One region of the Arthrobacter sp. FW306-06-A genome, then DNA from elsewhere that is predicted to be linked to it. Evidence: predicted binding sites of a transcription regulator. Region 1 holds the regulator's gene; the other holds the start of a gene.
What was found. Region 1 encodes LexA, which represses DNA repair genes until DNA is damaged. Its sites were predicted from a motif close to TCGAACANNTGTTCGA; they were not measured.

Region 1 (7,404 bases):
GCGCGGCCTGGCCCGCAAGGATGCGTTCCAGGGACGTGAGGAAGGCTGTGGTTTCCGCCTCAGTGCCCGCAGTAACCCGAAGGTGGCCGGGGATGCCGACGTCACGGATCAGCACACCGGCGTCCAGCAGTTCCTGCCAGACCTGGTGGGGGTTTTCCAGGCCGCCGAAGAACACGTAATTGGAGTCGGAGGCCGCGGGCGTCAGGCCCATCCGTGTCAGTTCCGCCACGATCCGGTCCCGCTGGGCCTTGATGTCCTGGACGTCCGCCATAAGGGCCTCGCGGTGTTCGAGGGCGGCAAGCGCAGTGGCCTGGGTGATGGCCGAGAGGTGGTACGGAAGGCGCACCAACCGCAGGGCGTCGGTGACCTCCGGCGCGGCGGCCATGTAACCAAGCCGGGCGCCGGCCAGGGCAAATGCCTTGCTCATGGTGCGGGACACGATCAGCCGCTCCCGGCCGGGAAGCAGGGTCAGCGCGCTGGGCGTTCCGTCGTGCGCGAACTCGTGGTAAGCCTCGTCCACGATCACGATCGCCTGGCTGTCCTCCCCGGCCTCGTAGACAGCCTCCACGACATCCAGACCGAGCCCGGTTCCCGTGGGATTGTTGGGCGAGCAGAGGAACACGATGTTCGGCTGCAGTTCCTTGACCTGCCGTGCGGCCGACTCTGCGCTCAGGTCGTAGCCCTCGGAGCGCTCCCCGGTGATGTACTGCGTGTCGGTCCCGCTGGCCAGCAGGGGGTACATGGAGTACGTGGGTGGAAAGCCCAGGGCGGTGCGGCCCGGGCCTCCGAAAGCCTGGAGGATCTGCTGCAGGACCTCATTGGAGCCATTGGCTGCCCATACGTTGTTTTCGTCAAGCCCATGCCCGAGGTACTCCGCCAAGGCTTTCCGGAGTGCAGTGAACTCCCGGTCAGGGTAGCGGTTCAGGCCTGCGGCAGCCTCCGTGACTGCGGCGGAAATGGCGGCGCGCACATCGGCGGGGACGCCATGGGTGTTCTCATTGACGTTCAGGAGAATGGGGACGTCCAGTTGGGGCGCCCCATAAGGGGTGAGCCCGCGAAGGTTGCTGCGGAGGGGAAGCCGGTTCAGACGCTCTAGCTGGTCGTTCACCTGAACAGTTTAGTTGCCGCAGCAACGACCGGAAAATGTGACGGTTCCTGTTCGCCCTCAGCGTGCCACATCCCGCTTCTCCGGCGCCATGCCTGGAGTGGACAGCGGGCTTCAGTGTGTTGGGACAAACAGTTGCTGCCCGGGCAGGACTGAGCCGGCGCTGAGGTTGTTGAGCTGGACGATGTCTGCCACCACGTCCCGGGCGTCCCGGTTCGGATCAACAGCACCGGCGATGGTCCACAGTGACTGGCCCGGCTGCACGGTAACCGTGACAGTCGGTGTCACCGCCAAATCCGCGGCGGAGTCTGAGGCCTTGGCGGGCGAGTTGAAGAACCCCGACAGCGACAGCAGGAAGACAGCGACGAGTACCAGCGGAACGCCGATCAGGACGATCCACCCCCGCCGGGTAAGCCGCAGGGGCGCGGACGAAGGTGAAACGTGGTGACGAGATGAAGCTGACATGAACTGAGCCCTCCTGGACCTGCCGTGCTGCCCGGGTGTTCCCCCGAGGCCGCCCCGACCATTCAGACGACGGTCCGGAACTTCCTCCGGCCACGTTTTCGAATAGGGCGTGCGCTGGTTAGAACACATGTTCGAACTTGGCTTGTTAAGTTTTAGCACCTATCAACGAACAATGTCGAGACTCGCTAGAACAAATGTTTGAAAAAGCAATGTGGCTGGCCTAGCTTTGAAACCAAAGAACAACCACCCCTGAAGTTGAACAGCAGGGTCTGACAATGACAGTGGGAGTCCTTCCGGCGGTGCGTGCAAGCCAGCACCGGGGCGGAAGATCCGCCGGCAAGCGAAAGGCATTGGCGAATATGGCAGCAGCAGCCGCCGGGGGCAGGACCGCCCCGCAAACCAAGAGGACCGCCAAAGGCTTGACGCCCCGGCAAAAGAAAATCCTCGAAACCATACAGCGCTCCGTCAATGAGAACGGGTACCCGCCCTCCATGCGCGAGATCGGCGACACCGTCGGACTGGCAAGCCTGTCCAGCGTGACCCACCAGCTCTCCCAGCTGGAAAAACTCGGTTACCTGCGTCGCGATCCCAAGCGGCCCCGCGCCATGGAAGTGCTGATGCCCCTCACGCTGGACGGGGGTACAGGCAAGGCCGCAGGCGACTCCCCTGCGACGCAACCCGCCGGCGGAGGCGCCTCAGTGACCGAGCTGCCCACCGCGCTCGATACCGCAATGGTTCCCCTGGTGGGCCGGATCGCTGCCGGCGGTCCCATCCTCGCGGAGCAGCTTGTTGAGGATGTCATGCCGCTCCCCCGCCAGTTGGTGGGCCAGGGCGAACTCTTCATGCTGCGGGTGGCCGGCGACTCCATGGTGGACGCCGCCATTTGTGACGGTGACTGGGTGGTGGTCCGGCGCCAGGCTGACGCAGCCAACGGGGACATCGTTGCTGCGCTGCTCGACGACGAAGCGACCGTCAAGACCTTCCGCCAGCGAGACGGCCATACCTGGCTGCTCCCCCAGAACACGCAGTACGAACCCATCCTGGGCGACCATGCCACCATCATGGGCAAAGTCGTCTCGGTCCTGCGTTCGCTCTAGCGCGCTCCCTCCCGCCACAAGCACCGGCCCGCGCTGCAGGAATCCGTCCGGGCCGTCCTGGGCCCGGCGGAGGCACTCCAGGGGCGCGCTGTGCCCCTGGAGCTCCGCGGTGCGTCGTCAGGAGGCTACCGGACTGCGTCCGCCCCCAGCCTGGTGAGGGCTGCCAGCGCCTTGCTGCGGTCCGTGGTGGCCCAAAACGGCGGCAGGGCAGCCCGCAGGAACCCGGCGTAGCGCTCGGTTGCCAACCGGGAGTCCAGCACGGCCACAACGCCCTTATCCCCGGTTGACCTGATCAACCGCCCGGCGCCCTGGGCCAGGCGGATGGCCGCGTGGGTGGCTGATACGGACATGAATCCGTTGCCGCCGGCCTGTGCCACGGCCCGGGAACGCGCCGTCATCAGTGGATCGTCCGGCCGCGGGAACGGAATACGGTCAATCACCACCAGCCGGCAGGAGCCGCCCGGCACGTCGACTCCCTGCCACAGGGACATGGTTCCGAAAAGGCAGGTGTCCGGCTCATCGGCGAACTGTTTGACCAGGCCGGTCATGGTCGACTCCCCTTGGCACAGGACGGTCACGTCCAGTTTGGGCCGCAGGGCGTCTGCGGCCTCCTCGGCAGCCCGGCGTGAGGAAAACAGGCAAAGGGCTCCCCCGCCGGACGCCTTAATCAGGGCTTCCAGTTCCTCCAGAGCCTCCGGAGACACCCCGCGGCCGGGCTTGGGCAGGTGCCCGGCCACATAGAGGATGCCCTGCTTGGGGTAGTCGAAGGGCGAGCCGACGTCCACGCCGGTCCAGCTGGGGGCGCCGTCGCCAAGAAGGCCCAGTCCTCCTGCAGCAGGTTCAAAAGCGGAACCGATGGCCAGGGTGGCGGAAGTCAGCACGACAGTGTGGTCGGCAAAGAGCCCTTCCCGCAGCCGCCCGGCGACGGACAATGGGGCGATGTTGATCAGCACCGGCGCAGTCTCGTCCGGCGGCGAGTAGCCCTGGCCGGGGTCAAAGGTGCTGGCGCGGGAGAACCACACGACTTCCCGGTTTTCCCTGGCGGCGACCAGACGCTCGCACAGTTCCAGGATGAGCATGAGGCGGGACCTGGCCAGCTGCCGGCCGCCGTCGGCAGTGGTGTTGCTGTCCCCTTTGGAATCGGTCAGTGCAGCCCGGCAGGCCTCACGGAGCTGGTCCACGCAGTCCAGCTGTTCATCGTTCAGGCCGTTAGGAAGCAGGCCGCTGGGTGCGCCGGCGAGGGCCAGCTCAAGGTTGGCCGCTGCGGCATTGAGGGCATCAACGGTGATGGCGGTGTGTTTCCGGGCACCGGCAGCGGCGGCGTGGACCATCGCGACGGACAGCTGGCCGGACACTGCTCCGGTGACCCGGTCCTGGAGTTCGTGCGCTTCGTCCACCACCACGACGTCGTACTCGGGCAGGACGGCAAGTCCTTCGAATGCGCTGACGGCGAGCATGGCGTGGTTGGTCACCACCACGTCCGCTTCGGCAGCGTCCTGCCGGGCGAGCTCGCTGAAGCACTCGGCAGCCATGGGGCACTTCTGGGCACCCAGGCACTCCATGGACGTCACGGAGACCTGCCGCCAGGCGCGGTCGGTCACGCCCGGGAGCAGTTCATCCCGGTCACCCGTGGCCGTTTTCTCCGCCCACTCCCGGAGACGGACCATTTCCTTACCAAGCTGGGACGAGGGGCCGCCCACGGACGCTGCGAAGTGCGGCACGCTGGTGTCCTCGCCAAGCGAGAAAAGCTGGCCTTCGGAGGGCTCTTCGGAGGGGAAACCGCCTTCGAGCTTGTGGCGGCAGACGTAGTTGGAGCGGCCCTTGACCAAGGCAACCTTGACGGGCCGTTCCAGTGCCGGGGTGATGTTCTTCAGCAGACGGGGCAGGTCCCTGCCGACGATCTGGGTTTGCAGGGCAAGCGTGGCTGTGGAGACCAAAGCAGGCTTGTTGCTTTCCAGGGCATGGGCGATCAGCGGCACCAGGTAGGCAAGCGACTTACCGGTGCCGGTGCCGGCCTGGACCAGCAGGTGGTTGCCGGTTTCGATGGCGCGGGCCACCTGCAGGGCCATTTGATGCTGTCCGGTGCGGCTTTGACCGCCCATGCCTGCGACGGCCCGGTCAAGCAGTTCGATGACGAACTGCTCACCGGCCGTCTGCGCGGCTTCGTCCGCCGCGGGGTCACCCATTGACGGTGAAGGGTTCCAGTTCGGACGCCAGGCCCTCCCGGACCATGACGGCAGCCCTGGTGCCGGCCTCCACGTGGTCCAGGCTGAGGATCTCGGCGTCGGACTCGTGAAGCTTGCTGATCAGGTCGCCGCGCTCGTACGGGATGAGCAATTCCATCTTGACCGAAGGCCGGGGAATGGATTCGCTGATGACCTTCAGCAGTTCCGGGATCCCCTCGCCCGTGCGGGCAGAGACCACCACATGGCGCGGTTCGCGCTGCCTCAGCCGCTCCACTACGAAGGGGTCGGCGGCGTCAGCCTTGTTCAGCACGATGATCTCCGGCACCTTCCGGGCGTCAACTTCGCTGAAGACCTTCCGGACGGCAGCAATCTGGCCTTCCGGGTCAGGGTGCGAGGCGTCCACCACGTGCAGGATCAGGTCGGCGTCCGCCACTTCCTCGAGCGTGGAGCGGAAGGCCTCGACCAGCTGGGTTGGCAGCGAACGGACGAATCCCACGGTATCCGCCAAGGTGTAGCCCAGGCCATCGGCCGTTTCCGCCTTGCGCACGGTGGGATCCAGGGTGGCGAACAGGGCGTTCTCCACGAGGACGCCGGCGTCGGTGAGCCGGTTGAGCAGGGACGACTTGCCGGCGTTGGTGTACCCGGCGATGGCAACGGAGGGCACTTCATTACGACGGCGGTTGGCCCGCTTGGTCTCCCGCGCGGGCTTCATCGCGGCGATTTCGCGCCGCAGCTTGGCCATGCGGGTACGGATGCGTCGCCGGTCCAGTTCGATCTTGGTTTCACCGGGGCCACGGGAGCCCATGCCGGCGGCGGCGCCACCCACCTGGCCACCGGCCTGGCGGGACATCGACTCGCCCCAGCCACGCAGGCGGGGAAGCAGGTATTCCAGCTGTGCGAGCTCCACCTGCGCCTTGCCCTCGCGGCTCTTGGCATGCTGGGCGAAGATATCCAGGATCAGGGCGGTCCGGTCGATGACCTTGACCTTGACGATGTCCTCCAGGGCGCGCCGCTGCGAAGGTGCCAGTTCGGCGTCCACCACCACGGTATCCGCGCCTGTGGATATCACAATGTCCTTCAGCTCCTGCGCCTTGCCCGAGCCCAGGAAGGTTCCGGGGTCCGGCTTGTCGCGGCGCTGGACCAGCCCGTCGAGGACCTCCGAGCCCGCAGTCTCGGCAAGGGCGGCCAGCTCGCGCAGGGAGTTTTCGGCGTCGGCAAGGGTGCCCTCGGACCAGAGCCCGGCCAGGACCACGCGCTCCAGGCGCAGCTGGCGGTACTCAACCTCGGTGACGTCCTCAAGCTCGGTGGACAGACCTGCGCGCCGGCGCAGGGCGCGCCGCTCCTCAAGGTCCTGCTGGTCGCCGTCGTAGGTTGAATGCTCTTCGTCCAGGCGGGAAATGGCCTGTGCCCTGCCGAGCACCGCTTTTCCATCTCCGCTGCCCTCACCGCGGGGCGTGCTGACATTTTTGGCCGGTACGTCCTTGGCGAGGATCCGGTCGATGACAGCCTGGATCTCCTGCGGACTCATGTCCTGGGCGGCTGGATCGGAACCGGTATTGGGCTGGCTGGTCATGGTCTCCTTTGAAGATTCGGCAATTCCAGAATAGTGCTGATTGGGCGGAAGTTGGAAAGTATTCGCGCTGGGCTGACGGCCTGCGGTCATGGTTCTCCTGGTGGTCTGCACCGGCTGCGATGCCGGGCTGGGAATGCCGCGTTGACACGGCGGCAGGGCGGAAAAGGCCGGAGAGTGGCGGGACGTGCGCGGGATGCTGACGTTCGGTATCGTCCGGCGGCCGGGCAGACCCAGTGGTCTGGCCGGCGCGCAAGCGGAAGGCGTGGAGCCTGCGTCGCTGCGGAACGGACTGTCGCTGGAGGACAGGGGTCGGGACGGGCATGGCCCATGCCGGCTACTCGAAGATCAGGAACATGCGTTCAAGCGTAGCAGAGGGGCCGCAGCACAGTTTCCCTTTACGCTGCCAGGGGAACTACTCTGGCGAGTTATGGAGTCAGCACACTATTTCAGCACGTCCCCCGCCGGTCCCTTCACCCGCAAGCCGCTCACGGTTGAGCTGGCCGGGAGGCCGCGCAGGCTCCACACGTCCACAGGCATCTTCAGTCCGGATGGGGTCGACAAGGGCACTGCCGTGCTCCTGGCCGAGGTTCCTGATCCGAACCCCCAGGGCAACCTCCTGGACATCGGCTGCGGTTGGGGTCCCGTTGCACTGACCATGGCCCTGCTGGCTCCCCAGTCCAAGGTCTACGCGGTGGACGTCAACGAACGCTGCATCGCCCTGACCAACGAAAATGCCGCCGCGTTGGGACTGGCCAACGTCGTCGCCAGCACGCCGCAGGAGGTGGACCCCAGCGTCCGCTTCGACACCATCTGGTCCAATCCGCCGATCAGGATTGGCAAGGACGAGCTGCACGCCCTGCTCAAGCTCTGGCTGCCCCGCCTGGCTGACGGCGGGACGGCATGGCTGGTGGTGCAGAAGAACCTGGGTTCGGATTCGCTCCAGCGCTGGCTGGCGGCGGAGCTGGACGATTCTTTCAC
Region 2 (7,404 bases), 1.6 Mb from region 1:
GCCGTCGGCGTCGGCGGACCAGGCTGCGGTGGTGGCACACCGGATCCTGGCCTCGCTCAATGACCCGATTGAACTGCCCGGCCGCAGCGTGCGCTGTGGTGCCAGCATCGGGCTCAGCGTGGGCAGCGAAGGCCAGACCCCGGAGGACATGCTGATGGAGGCCGACGTCGCCATGTACGCCTCCAAGGCTGAGGGGCAGAACAAGCTGCACAGGTTCGAGCCGGCCTTGCTGCTGATGCGGCGGCTCCGGAGCCAGTTGGTGGACGACCTGCGGGCCGCCATCAAGGACGACGCGCTGACGCTGCACTACCAGCCGGTGGTGGAGCTTGGTACCGGACGGATTGAAGGCGTGGAGGCGCTGGTCCGCTGGAACCACCCCACCCGCGGCTTCATCATGCCTGAAGAGTTCATTCCCCTTGCCGAGGAAGCCGGGCTGATCTCGGAACTGGGCCTGTGGGTGCTCCAGACCGCGGTGAAGCAGCTCCGGTGCTGGACAGACGCCGAGTTGGTGGACAGCACCTTCTCGGTGCGCATCAACATTTCCGCTACCGACCTGCAGAGCCTGCAGTTCATTGAGGATGTGCGGAACATCCTCCAGGACACGGGGGTCAAGCCGGAGCAGGTGGTCCTGGAACTGACGGAAGTGGCCATCGTCAAAGGCAACGAGTTGGACCGGTATTCGCTGGGCGGGCTCCGCGGCCTGGGCGTGGGCATTGAAATCGACGACTTCGGCACCGGCTACTCCTCCATCAGCTATCTCCGCCGGCTGCCGGTGGACCGGGTCAAGGTGGACAGATCGCTGATCACTGGCCTTGAGAGCGACCCCAGCCAGCCTGCCCTTGTGGCAGCGGTGCTGCAGCTGGTGCGAGCCTGCGGACTGGAGGCGGTCTGGGAAGGCGTTGAGACGGCGGAGCAGGCGCAAATCCTGCGGGACCTGGGCTGCCGCAGTGCCCAGGGCTACTACTTCAGCCGTCCCGTTCCGCCGGAGCAGATCCCGGATCTGCTGGCTGACCAGCAGGAAAGCGCTAACCAGTAGCGCAAAACTACTGCGCTTTTGGAGCCGCCGTTATACGATCAGCGTGCGGTGTCCGGTTCGTCGCTGCCGCGGAATTCAGGGTCGTTCGGCACCGTACTTTTATAAGGCGTTTGGAAATTTGAACATAATTGGGCCATTGGGTCATTACTTCGTCAACTGGGGGCGTTGCTAATGTCGGTTCGGGTACAGGCATGGGGAATTATCGCCGCTGTCCTGGCGGATACGGATCCTGCGGGAGCGGCTGTCCGGCAGCGGTTGAGCAACAGCCTCGACGAAAATCCCGGCGTGCCGGAGCGGGCGCTGCTGGAGTATCTGCTTGAGACCAGGCGCAGTGATGCCAATACGGTGGAGACGCTGGAAACGGCCAGGGAAATGCGCCTGACCCCGCCCGCCCTGCCACCGCAGTTCGCGGAGCAGTTGGACGCCATCCGCAGCATGTCCCGGATAAGCGCCCTGCTCGAAAACCAGATGCTGATGACCGCCTTCCAGCCGATCTATGGGCTCGAAGGAAAAACCGTGGTGGGTGCAGAGGCTCTCTCCCGTTTCGTCAGCGACGACGGAGCCGCCGCTGAATTGTGGTTCGCCGAGGCAGCCGCCGTGGGCCTTGGGGCAAACCTTGAGTTTTCTGCGCTCGGCTCCGCTGCCGCGGCGGCCCGCACCCTGCCGGAAAACCTATATGTTTCGCTGAACATTTCGCCCACGTCCTGCACGGACCCGCGGCTGCCGGAGCTGTTCGACCACATCGAGCTTCCCATCGACAGGGTGGTTCTCGAATTGACCGCGGATATTCCGGAAGAGGAATACCTGCAATTTATTTCTGCGATTAATCCGCTGCGCGAAAAGGGGCTGCGGATCGCCGTCGACGACACCCACACCGGCGCAGGGGCACTGAGCCGCATGATCCACCTGCGGCCCGACTTCCTCAAGGTGGGCCGCAACGTCATCGCCGATGTGGACAAGGACGGGCTGCAGCACGCCCTTGCGTCGTGCCTGGTGGACTTCACCGAGCAGATTGGTGTGACTCTGGTGGCGGAAGGCATCGAGACTGTGGGCGAACTGAAGGCCCTCACCGAGCTTGGCATCAGCGCCGGCCAGGGCTACCTGCTGGGTCGGCCGTCCGTCCGGCCCGAGGACTGGGCCAACTGGAATACGCGCCTGGACATGGACGGCCTGGAGCGCCACTTGGCCGGCCCGGGCGAGTCGCGGAAGAAGCGGGGCACAACGGCGTCGTGACGATGGACCAGCGGCCGGCGGACCGAAAGCCGCCAGCCGCTGCCCACCCAGGCACTACTCGGAGTGGCCCTGGTCCCTGCTCATTTGGTCCTCGGCGGGCGGGGTCTCCCCGGGAGGAACTCCCCCGCCCGGCTCCAGGCCGGTGACGTTGCCCTCCGCAGGGTCGGGGTTCGGCGATCCGCCCGACTCTTTGCTGCGCTGCTCAGCGAGGTGGGGCTGGGCGGCGCCAACATCGTCCTTCCCGGGACGGTCGGGATTCGCGGGGTCATTTTCCGGATGGTAAGTGCTCATGCTGCCTTTCCTTCCTCTCCGGCTGCGGTTCGGTTCCCCAGCACTGGACTAATTGTAAGCATGCTGATAATTCTGGAGGAGTAGGGCCGGTAAGCCGCTGGGGCGCCGGCATACGACGTCGGAAGGAGCAGTCAGATGGGAATCGGCGACAGCATCGGCAAGGCAGCGGAAAACGCGATGGAGGACCTGGCCGGGACATCCAAGCCGACAGAAAAGATGGATGTTCCGAATCCGGCGGACCCCAATGACGACGTTGAAGTGCACTCTTCCCTGAGTGAGGGTTCGAATGCGATGGAGGCGGAGAAGCAGAAGGCTCCAGGCCTCAAGACCGGGGCCGCCCCGGCCCCGGTGTCCAACAGCCCGTTGGGCGGGGACGTTGATGAGACGGACAACCTCAGGGCGCACAGCGGCATGGCCCGGAACGACCAAAAGCAGAACGAGGCGTCGGACGACGGCGGCCTGGCCGGCGATGCGACAGCGCCCACCGAAGCGGACCGCGGCTAAGTCTCCCGACAGGTTGGATAAGCCGGGTGCGCTTCAGCCGGCCGGGTCCTCCGGCCCGGGCGCATGCCGCCACTGGCCGCGCGCCCGCAGCACGTCGCGAAGCAGGTCCGCCCGGTCCGTGACAATCCCGTCCACGCCAAGGTGGAGGAGCCGGTGCATTTCCGCCTCCTCATTGATGGTCCATACGTGCACCACCAGGCCCAGCTCATGGGCGCGCCGGATGAAGCCGGCAGTGACTACAGGTATCCGTCCATAGCGGACGGGTACCTGCAGTGCGTGCACGTCGCGCAGAGTCCGGCGCATCAGCCGCCGGAACACCGGGCGGGGCAGTACCGGGCCCAGCAGCGTGAAGAGGGCATTCGAGGCCACTCCGGCGGACGAAGCCACCGGTTGGCTGAGCAGCTTCAGCACCGCCCGCCGTCGGCGGTCCGAAAAACTGGTGACCAGCACCCGGTGGTGCACCTGGTGCCGCTCGATGGCGGCCGCAGTGCTGCGGACCGAGCCCCAGTCCTTGACGTCGAGGTTGAGCCGGGCGTCTGGAAGCTGGGTTACCAGTTCGTCGAAGGTGGGGATGGGCTCGCGGCCGTTGATCCGCGCCTTTGCCACCTCCGCCGCGGGCAGCTCCGCAACCCGGCCCTTGCCGTCCGTCACCCTGTCCAGGGTTTCGTCGTGGAAGAGCAGCAGCACGCCGTCGGACGTGGTGTGGACGTCCGTTTCGAGGTACCGGAAGCCGAGTTCAACGCCGGCGCGGAACGCGGCCATGGAGTTTTCCAGGCCCTCGCCCGAGAACCCGCGGTGGGCCATGGCGATGGGCAGCTGCCGCCCGGCGTCGTCCGGGTGCTCGAAGAAGGGCAGGGTCACACTGCGAGCGTACCCGAGGCCCGAGGCCTTCAGTCAGCGCGGCAGTTCAGCCAGCGCAGGGAAGGATGTCCACGCCGTCACCGCAGTGCAGCAGGGTCCGCCCGCGGCCGCCGTCGAGGTGGACCCAGACCGCCGTGTGGTCCGGCGTGATGGTGTCCACCACGCCGCCCGATTCAAAGCCGGGTGAAAAGAGGACCCGGACCCGGTCGCCCTGGCGCAGCTGCTTCCAGTGCGGAGCGGGCGTTGCTGCGTGGAGCGGCGCCTCGGCTGCGTGCTGCTTGGTGCTTCTTGCCATCGTTACCCCCTTCGAGCCGGCGGAGGTGCCTGCTCTCCACGCTTGACGCTACGGCGGGAAGGTAAACGCCAGGTGAGCGGAAGCTGGGAAAACGGTGGCGCCGGATGCGGCAGGCTGGGGTCAGGAAAACTGGACGCCCAGGGAAGCGAGGCGGGCCTCCAAAACCTGGGCCACGCCGTCGTCGTCAAAATGCGGTGCCTGCTGCCCCGCCGCGCGGATGGCCTCCGGGTGGCCGCTGGCCATGGCATAGCCGTGGCCAGCCCACCGGAGCATTTCAATGTCGTTGGGCATGTCCCCGAAAGCCACTACGTCAGCGGCCCCAATGCCCAAGGCGGACGCATACTCGGCCAGCGTGACGGCCTTGTTCACACCGGGCAGGGACAGTTCCAGCATCGCGACGCCAGGCGAAGAATGGGTGGCCGCTGCCAGGTGTCCGACAGCGGGAGCCACCTCGGCGAGAAAGTCGTCAGGCGTGCCGTCGCGGACGATGGCGAGGAATTTCACCACAGAGTCCTCGCCCGTGAGCGTGTCCTTCAGCGGCGCCGGGGTGAATTCGGCGAGCAGCTCGCTGGACTCGTTCTCGATGAAGCCCGGTTCCAGATGGAAGCCGGTGAGCGTCTCCGCGGCGAACAGCGCAGCCGGGCGGAGCTCCTTGATGATGTGCCGGACTTCCAGGACAGTGTTGATGGCCAGGGTACGGGCGGAGACCAGGCAGTCCGCTTCCAGGTCCCACACCACGGCGCCGTTTGAGCAGATCACTCGACCGGTGTGGCCCAGCTGTTCTTCGAGGGGGTGCAGCCACCGGGGTGGCCGGCCTGTAACAAAGACAAGTTCGACGCCGGCATCACGGCAGGCGCGGAAGGCGCGGACGGTGCGGGGGCTGATTTTTCCGTCATGCCCGAGGATCGTTCCGTCGATATCGCTTGCTACCAGCCGCATCCTGCAAGTCTACGTGGGTCATTGGGCAGCCGGAGTGCGCTGGAAGGCGGCAGGGCGTCGTCGTACTTCCCCGCAACGCACCTCCCGCGTCTGTTGGATCACGGACGTGCCCCTTTCATCAGGGGATGATGGCAGCCGATTCCACGGAGTAGAGCCGGGCATAATTCAGGCACATGCTCACGCTTTCGTCGGCGGGGACCCGGTTGCCGGTGAGGGCTACCGGGTCGCGGATGGCAAGCCGGGGGCCGGCGGGCAGGAGGAGTGTTTCGCCATCGAGGCTGGTTCCTTCGGGGAAGATCAGCGTGTAATCATCCCCAGCCTCCGACTGCAGGATGACGCAGCCTGCCCCGTCCTTGGCCAGCGTGCCTCTGAGCTCCGCCTCAGGCCCGGAAGCGGAAGGCTGGCCGGAATGGACCACCACTTTCAGCCCGTCCGCGCCCTGCAGCATGGCGGTGGCAAGTTCCGGGGCGGCCGGCACCGGCCGGAAGGCGTAGCGGCTGGCGGCGCCGTCCGCAGGGTTCATGAGGAAGTCCACTCCCCGCGCCTGGTCGGTGTCCAGGTTCCGAGGTGCCGTTGTCGGCGGCGCTGACGGCTTCGCCTGCCCCTCCGGCGGGCCGCTGTACTCGCAGCCCGTCAGCGCGGCGAGTATCACTGCAGGAACCAGCCAAAACCGCACGAACCGCATCCGCTTCCCCCAGAGCTGACAGTGCTCCCAGCCTAGCCTCTCCGCGCCCTGGGCCGTGAGGAGTGCCGGTTGTCAGCCTCCGGGGCTACACTGAAACTATCGAACATATTTTCGAATAAAGGTGTGTTGTGGGCGTTATTGTCGGTCCCCGCGTGATAGACGCGGGTGCCTCGTTGTTCTCGGTGCTGATCTCGCCCGTGGCGGTGGCGGCGGGCTTTCCGTCGCCCGCACAGGACTACTTTGACGGCCGGATCGACCTGAACGCGCACCTGATCAAGGACATCACCAGCACCTTCGTGGTCCGCGTGACCGGTGACTCCATGGAGGGAGCGGGCATCAGTGACGGCGACGAACTGATCGTGAACCGGGCGTTGGAGCCCAAGGACGGATCCGTGGTGATCGCGGTGCTTGACGGCGAACTGACGGTCAAGCGCCTCCGCATCACCCGCACCGGGGTGCTGCTCCAGGCGGAAAACCCCAAGTACCCGGACATCCGTGTGCCCGCCCTGTCCGAGCTGACCGTCTGGGGCGTTGCCACCAGGTGCCTGCACCATGTTTGAGGCCGTGAAGGCTGGGAAGTCCCATGGCTAAGCCTATGGTGATGCGGCAGATGCCGCAGATCGCTCATGTGGACGTCAACTGCTTCTATGCCTCGGCCGAGCGCGCGTTCGACCCCTCCCTGGAGGGACGCCCGCTGGTGGTGCTGTCCAATAACGACGGGTGCGCGGTGACCCGCTCCCCCGAGGCGAAAGCCCTGGGCATCACCACCGGTGAACCCTGGTTCAAGCTCGCGCCGCGGGCCAAGGAGTGGGGCCTGGTGGCAAAGTCGAGCAACTATGAGCTGTACGGGGATATCAGCGCCCGTGTGATGGAACTGCTGGGCAGGTACTCGGCTTGGCTGGAGGTCTACAGCATTGATGAGGCATTTCTGGGCGTGAAGGGCGGCCCGGGAGAGCTGCTGGCCTTGGGCCGCAGGATGAAGGAGGCAGTCCGGCGGCACGTGGGCGTCCCGGTCTGCGTGGGCATTGCGCCCACCAAGACCCTGGCCAAGCTCTGCAATAAGTGGGCCAAGAACAATCCTGCTTTTGGCGGGGTCTGCCTTTGGGAGTCGGTCCCGGCAGACATGCGGGAGGCACTGATGGGCCGCCTGCCCGTGGATGAGATCTGGGGCATCGCCGGCCGGCTCACCAGGCGATTGAACGTCCTGGGGATCTTCACCGTCCTGGACCTGGTCCGCGCGGACCCCGTGGTGATCCGCGACAGGTTTTCCGTGGTCCTGATGCGCACCGTCCTGGAGCTGCGCGGCACCCCGTGCATCCCCATGGAGGAGGAACGGATTGGACGCGACCAGTTGATCTTCTCCCGCTCCTTCGCCACGCCTGTGACCACCACCGCAGGCCTTCGGGAGGTGCTCAGCATCTATGGGCAGCAGGCGAGCGCCAGGCTCTCAAAGCACGGGCTGCAGGCCAAGGTCCTGACGGCGTTCGCTGCCACTTCCCCGTTCCGGGACAACGAGCAGGCCTACCCCTCGGTATGCGTCTCACTGCCCATGCCCACGGC

Region 2: the regulator LexA is predicted to act here: its motif matches at 5,944-5,959, upstream of LFT49_RS00660 (LexA family protein).

What each region holds. Positions count from the first base shown of each region.
Region 1 is NZ_CP084552.1:1,747,437-1,754,840, reverse strand. It holds gene LFT49_RS08040 (histidinol-phosphate transaminase) at 1-1,108, opposite strand, end outside; gene LFT49_RS08035 (LysM peptidoglycan-binding domain-containing protein) at 1,220-1,570, opposite strand; gene lexA (transcriptional repressor LexA) at 1,930-2,667, shown strand; gene LFT49_RS08025 (ATP-dependent DNA helicase) at 2,793-4,853, opposite strand; gene hflX (GTPase HflX) at 4,846-6,426, opposite strand; gene LFT49_RS08015 (class I SAM-dependent methyltransferase) at 6,854-7,404, shown strand, end outside.
Region 2 is NZ_CP084552.1:134,338-141,741, reverse strand. It holds gene LFT49_RS00700 (putative bifunctional diguanylate cyclase/phosphodiesterase) at 1-1,036, shown strand, start outside; gene LFT49_RS00695 (EAL domain-containing protein) at 1,208-2,269, shown strand; gene LFT49_RS00690 (DUF6480 family protein) at 2,324-2,560, opposite strand; gene LFT49_RS00685 (hypothetical protein) at 2,696-3,064, shown strand; gene LFT49_RS00680 (glycerophosphodiester phosphodiesterase) at 3,098-3,925, opposite strand; gene LFT49_RS00675 (hypothetical protein) at 3,972-4,220, opposite strand; gene LFT49_RS00670 (HAD family hydrolase) at 4,341-5,159, opposite strand; gene LFT49_RS00665 (hypothetical protein) at 5,278-5,835, opposite strand; gene LFT49_RS00660 (LexA family protein) at 5,973-6,404, shown strand; gene LFT49_RS00655 (Y-family DNA polymerase) at 6,428-7,404, shown strand, end outside.